Regions from separate parts of the Acetobacterium sp. UBA5834 genome, predicted to be linked through region 2. Evidence: riboswitches for the same ligand, from Rfam matches in the RefSeq annotation. Region 2 holds a riboswitch; the other holds the start of a gene.
The links. A riboswitch is a leader RNA that binds a small molecule or an ion and turns the genes downstream of it on or off. The one in region 2 is predicted to bind cobalamin.

Region 1 (3,415 bases), on a different contig from region 2:
TCCCCTGGGGTAAACCTTTGACCAATTGACCCGTATAAGTGCCGGTTTTCTCACCAAACGACAAGGCCAGAGTGATTTCCTGATTTTTTACCGACTCTGACTTGTTGCCAAAAATTCCCGGGATCAGCGAACAGCCCGACAGGAACACGACTAAACCAAGCATTGTCAGTAGCACCATTAATTTTTTCATTACTTAACCACCTCTTTTCATTTTATCAGAACTATCCTTTTACCACCAAAAAACTAATACTCCCAACCCCGGCTATTCATTTCTTCAATGGCGCTGGCCACCAAATCGACAAAGATCTCAAGCATTTGCTCGCCTTTTTTTATGCTGGCTTTTGTGGGGTCGCCAGTGGCCCCAGTGGCCGTGAGTTCCTTGATATCCCAGATAATGTCAACCTTTTCATTGATCTTAATGACATTTTCCGGTACCTGGGATACCGCATCTTCCAGCTTGACCAGTTCCGGGCGTAGCGCCATCATAATCGAGGTTTCGCCTTCACCGCCATGGCCCAGTCCGTTCCAGACTTCAAAGCGGTCACCCATAATCGGGCCAACCTTGGTCCACCAATCCGGCAGATAAAGAAATTTTGCCTCGCGATGGCGATCCTTGACCTTATGGGCGGCTATTTCGAGCGCCGGAATATTACCGTCATGACCATTTAGAATATAAATGTGTTTGATGCCATTGTTAATCAGACTCTCAAAGATATCCTCGGCAATGGCAATCTCGGTTTCATAGCGCAAGGTGATTGACATCGGGTAAGAGTTATAATGAATCGAAGTCCCAAAGGGAACGCAGGGTAGCACTACCACATTGTTAAGCTTCTGCGCCACGCGTTTGGCCACCTCGGAGGGCACAAAAAAGTCCGGCCCCAGGCAGCAATGCCAGCCATGGCTCTCGCAGGATCCAAAGGTCACAATGGCGGTGACCTGATCGGCATTTTTTAACAGCTCCTGAACTTCCAGGGCGGTCATTTCGTTAAGCATTACCTTTTTCATTATAAAATTCCTTTCAATCAAATTGTTTCTTAGACTTTTGCACAAGTGCCGTGAGCTTCGCATTCAGTTTCGCACGAAACAATTTTTACACTGTACGTCGTACAGGCTATCGCCTGTTCGCCTACACGTTACAAAATTGTTTGTGGAAACTAAACGCAAAGCAATTTTTGATCAACTCTTTTGAATTTTAGAATTGCTTAAATAGATTCTGATTTATATTTACCCACTTTTTCACCAGTCAGTTGTTGTGAATAAAGATTTTTATTAAATCCGGTCAGCTTCAACCAGTAGTTTCAGCTGGTCTAAAAAAGCTGCCATCCAGAGATTGTCCTGAAGGATGTATTCCGGGTGGGCCATGACTTCCTCCGGCCGCTGTACAAAATCACTGGGGATCATTTCATCGCCGCAATTTTTAATCAGATCTTTAATAATTGCCTGGGTATTTTCCAGATGAAACTGAAAGCCAAAAACCCGTTTCTGGTAGACGAAGGCCTGGTTTTGACAGGCGGCACTGGCTGCAATGACGGTGGCCTCCGGCGGCAACTCGACAAAGGTGTCCCCATGCCAGTGAAACACGACTGGATTGTCCGGGAAAAAGGCAAACAGTGGCGATGCTTTGGCTTCTTCAAAAAACGTGATCGGAAACCAACCGATTTCTTTTTGCTTATTTTTCACGACCTTCCCGCCGATGATATCCGCAATCAACTGACTGCCGAGACACAGTCCTAGGACTACCTTGTTGGCTTCAATAGCGGCTTTAATGAATGCTTTTTCGGCCTTCAGCCAGGGGTATTCCGCTTCTTCATAAATGTTCATCGGCCCCCCCATCACCACCAGCCAATCAAAATCACTCACCTCCGGCAGCACTTCATCGTTATACAATTGTGTCGCAGTGACGGGATAATTGTTGGCTTGGGCCCATTTTAGAATACTGCCGGGATTTTCAAAGGCGACGTGCTGTAAATAGTGAATTCTCATCTGTGACCTTCCTATCTGAATAGTTATCAGTATTTTTTATAGCAAGTATACCATTTTCGGCGCTTTTTCAAAAATATTTTTTATTAAAAGAAATCCATTCCAATAAAAAAAGCGCATCCATAAGAAAATGCACTTCTTTTATTGGTGCTCAAATTTTTGGCCAGAAAAATCTAAGCAGAAATGAGGAATAAATTCTATCAAAAATGTAAATTAATGAAAGCAAGGTAAATTCGGGGATGTCACACACCATCCCCGAGGAAGGGTATTAAATACTGACTTGGAGATGTCCCTTTATTCGAAGAGATTCTAAAATTGGCTAGGAGAAAGTAACCAACTGCCGGAAATCACACACTTCCCGGTTCGCTTGCGATCGTCACCGACGGCAAGACGAAAAAAAATCCTTCTCCAACGGAGAAGGATAAAAGAATCATACTTACAAATCTAAATATAATGCTCTTAAAGTCCTCTAAATCGGAGGTTGTTAAGAAATCACTACAAACAGGTCTTCTGGCTTAACAATCAACTTTCCATCTCCCTTCCCGCTAATTTCTTAACAGTGGCTATGAGACGGTCATCATGTTTTACAGCTGCGATTACAGCAAAGGATTTACACCTTTTTCCCTTGAATATAGGACAAGTTCACTATTTAATTGAATTCATTCTACACGAAAAACTGCTGCTTGTCAATAGCAGTTTTTCTGCAATTCCGAAAGTGTCGCAAGCTTACCAATCAGTTTTGCACGAAACAATTTCTACACTGTACGGCGTACAGGCTATCGCCTGTTCGCCTACACGTTACAAAATTGTTTGTGAAAACTGCTTGGACGCAACCATTGTTCGTTTTATTGAGTTTCGTAAATACCGAAACGGTTGTTTAGTTCACGTCGCCAGTAATAATAAAAATCGGGTTGGCGGCCTTCAGCATCGTTAAACCACCGATGCCTTCGCCCCGGCTGATACCGACCTGAATCAGTTCGACATTGTCAAAATACTGATTCATCAGCGTGGTGGCCTGGGCGGCGTTCTCCAGGGTCACAAAGTTGGCAATGACCCGGCCGCCGGGGCCGGTATTGGCTTTACACCACTGAAAAAGGCTTTCCATATTCCCACCGGAACCGCCGATGATGACCCGATCTACCGGCTCTTTGATTTCAGCCAGCGCCTCGGGCGCCTTGCCGGGGATAATCACCACGTTATCGGCCTTAAAATGGTCTTTATTCTTTTGCACCAGCTCCAGGGCTGTTTGTTTGGCTTCCACGGCATAGACCTTGCCATTTTCGGCGGCATAAGCTGCTTCCATGGTCAAACCGCCGGTACCGGCGCCGATATCCACCACCACATCGTCAGGGTTTATTCCCAGTAACGAAATGGTTAAAATACGGATTTCCCGTTTGGTCATTGGGGCCTTGCCGCGAATATAGGCCTCGTCCTT
Region 2 (3,415 bases):
CGGTTTTTCATCCTCCAGAAAAACCAGGTCGCCTTCATAGCCTCTGGCTTCCATGGCGGTATAATAGGTATTGGCCTTTTTAAGGGAAAGTACCAGCATATTGCTGGCGACATTGCCAAAGGTTTGGCAGGAGGTCTTAAAATCGCAATAACCCTGCCGGGAATCGGCGGAATTGCGCATGTTGTTAAATACGTCCAACAATATAAAAATATAGCGGTAAATCAAATTCATCAGTTCAATGATCAGCTTGGGTACATGGGCTTTTCGCAGTACTCCGATAATTTCAGAAGATGGTGTCGATAGGGTCATCATAATCATCGCACTGATCGCCCCAAACACTTTCATCATCAGAAACAACATTTCCTTAAGCTTGGCAATCGACGTATACAGGTAACCAAATCCGAGATAGAGATTGAACTGGCCAATTGGCTGGCTTGAAAAATCAATGCCGATGGCAACGGTACTCAAAATGATAAAGGTAAGCGGAATCATCAGCACCGACAGATAAGCTCCCAGCGGTAAGCCGCCTTTGACAACTGTTAAATAAGCCATGCTGACAATCACCGCCAGCGAGACCAGCTGGTTATTAAGCACGATGCAAAGCAGCAGGGTCAACCCTGAAAAGGCCACTTTAAAGCTGGGGTTCCAGTCTCTGATTTTTGAGGCATAAGCATAATAATCAATGGCTGATCCTTCGCCGTGTTTATGACCGATTTGATGATGATGCTTGTAATGATGATGGCTGTTATCGCTTTTTTCATTCGTTCGGACAAAACCAAGCCGTTTGGCTGAACTGTTTTCCATCTGCACCCATCCTTTCTTTATCTATGATTCCTGTCCATTGCCTGCGCTACTTAACCGTATCAATACGATCGATACATTCAATCAACGCATCAACCGAACTGAATTTATTACTGCACTGCTCTTCAATGCGATCAACAAGAATGATCCTCATTCCCAGCTTTTTAGCGGCGTTGATCTTATCCACGACGCCACCCATGTTGCCGCTTTCTTTGGTCACCAACACCTCTGCCTGGCAGTATTTAAAGAGTTCCATGTTCAGGGCTTCGTTATAGGGCCCTTTGATGGCAATGATGTTTTTGGGGCTGAACCCCAGGCTTTCACATTTACTTAAAACCTTCCAGTCCGGCAGCACCCGCAGATAGACCCGCTTTGAATAGTCCGGAATTCTTTTGAAAATATCAATTCTATTACTGCCCAAAGTCAACAGAATGTTTCCTTGGCAGTTCATCAGAACATCACAGGCTTCCCCATAGCTCTTAACAACGGTAATATCCGGATCATCTTCGTATTTTAGCCGCTCCCGTTCATAACGAATATAGGGCAGATTTTCAAATTTGCAGACATTGATGGCATTTCGGGTTATTTCTGACGAAAAGGGATTGGCCGCATCAACTAAACAGGTTGGTTTTAGGGTTCTGATCAAATGGGTAATGTGATCTTTATTGAGTTTTCCCTGATAAATATCCAGATTCTTAAATTCCTCCAACATCCCGGCACCCAGACGGGTCGTAACGGTTACAGCCGTGTCATGGTTATTTTCTAATAGTCTCGCAATTACAGTCTTGGCATCGGTTGTCCCGGCTATTACTAATACTTTTGACATCTTCCTCCATCACTCTCATTTATATTTTTGCACAAAAAAACCTCATTATCTCTAAACAAGACAATGAGGCCGCAAAAATGCGCACAAAAATAAACCTCCTCCATCTCTCGTAGAGTTTGAGATACACAAACAGGCAGGTCTTCTGGCTTGAGCGTCAACATTGCCTCCTGCCTTCCCATTTCTGGTGGCATTCCTGGAGAAACTCGTCTCTTACAGCGGCGGGACCGCGGGGGATTTTCACCCCTCTTCCCTTTTCACCGGCTTATAATACATTGATTACAGCCGACACCTGTTTATTTATTTAATTCTTATATTTTTCTTAATTCAATAGTACTATATCAAATTTTTCCAGTTTTGTCACGTATTTTTTATCCCAGCGATTTTACGCTCTGAATCGTTCCGTTCTTAAACCCAGCTCGGCCAATGACATTCCGGTGATGGAAAACACATAGGCTTCATCAGGGTCAACCAATGTGATGGCTTCTGAATCGATGGACTCAATTGTTTTTAAATCATCCCTCAGACCGGCCCCTGTTTTTTTCATCAAACTTTCTTTTTTAGTCCAGATTTTCGTAAAAGCCAGGGCCTTGTTATCGCTTTTATTAATCAATTTTAATTCCTGCTCGTTACAGACATATTCAGCCAGCTGGCCATCATAGGCCGCCACGGTTTCAATATCGACCCCGACATCACTGGTATGAATGGCACAGATTACTCCATTTTTACAATGGCTGAGATTAAAGTGGATCTGGGGATAGTCGCTTAAATATGGCTTGCCCTTGGCCGAATAACAAAAGCGAAGCTTTTCCGAAATACCATATTCATTTTTTAACCCGTAATTCAGCAAAACATAGCCCAATACCGACAATTTCTGATCAAGCTTTTGCCGATACGCTGTTGCCTTTTGCTGCCGTTCGTCAGGAAGCAACATCAGACTGCGTTTAAAAAGTTCATCTGAAAATTCTTCCATTTGATCAAATAAATAAACTGCCATTTATACCCCTTCACTTTTAACTTTAATAGTAGCACTATCTTAACAATTTTTTTCGTTCTTGACTATTTTTTTCATAAGTAAAGGGCTAAACCATTCTTCAAATGAAGGTAGTCCAGCCCATTTATTTTTTAATACCGTTAATCTGAAATGATTTATTTTAGTATTCTTCCCGGACTCCAAATTCGGCGTCTTCCACCCATTCTTCCGGACGTTCGACCAGGGTAATCAGATTATCAAAGATTTTATAATGATTCTCTTCCTGCTTGACCAGGTAACCAAACAGTTTTTTAGTTTGTTCATCTGCTGATTCCTGATAAAATTTCTGATAGAGTTCGATGCTGTCCTTTTCCATTTGCAGAGCCATCCGATAGACATCCAGCTGATTGGGGATTTTTTCGAATTTGTTTTTAAAATCACCCCGGTCTTTAAAAACATTGTTGGTATCTGCCAATGCTTCATTATCAGCTAAATCGTAACTTATTTTTGCCAGCTCATTTTTTAGCAATACGGCGTGACCATTTTCGTCCTCGGCCAATAATAAAAACACCGCATTTAACGGATTGTCCTGATTGTTTTTTGCTTGTTCACGGTAATATGCTTCGCCGTCACGTTCCATCTTAATTGCAAATTCAATACTATTCATTTCTTCACCTCTCATCATTTATTAACCTCGTCCTTTGACGATCTTATACTAAACTACTCAAGCAAATTTAAATAAGCGCCATAACCCTGGGCTTCCATTTCCTCGGCTGGAATAAAACGCAGCGCCGCACTGTTAATGCAGTAGCGCAAGC

Region 1: it holds a riboswitch for cobalamin, as region 2 does, so the genes downstream of both, B3F51_RS04715 (type 1 glutamine amidotransferase) here and cobK (precorrin-6A reductase) in region 2, are expected to answer to the same signal.

What each region holds. Positions count from the first base shown of each region.
Region 1 covers NZ_DJGY01000020.1:91,910-95,324, forward strand. Annotated here, with positions in the region: gene B3F51_RS04705 (hypothetical protein) at 1-190, opposite strand, end outside; gene B3F51_RS04710 (creatininase family protein) at 244-1,005, opposite strand; gene B3F51_RS04715 (type 1 glutamine amidotransferase) at 1,270-1,983, opposite strand; cobalamin riboswitch at 2,464-2,652, opposite strand; gene cbiT (precorrin-6Y C5,15-methyltransferase (decarboxylating) subunit CbiT) at 2,858-3,415, opposite strand, start outside.
Region 2 covers NZ_DJGY01000015.1:1,097-4,511, forward strand. Annotated here, with positions in the region: gene cbiQ (cobalt ECF transporter T component CbiQ) at 1-804, opposite strand, end outside; gene cobK (precorrin-6A reductase) at 851-1,627, opposite strand; cobalamin riboswitch at 1,743-1,935, opposite strand; gene B3F51_RS03435 (4'-phosphopantetheinyl transferase family protein) at 2,010-2,621, opposite strand; gene B3F51_RS03440 (ferritin-like domain-containing protein) at 2,779-3,282, opposite strand; gene msrB (peptide-methionine (R)-S-oxide reductase MsrB) at 3,318-3,415, opposite strand, start outside.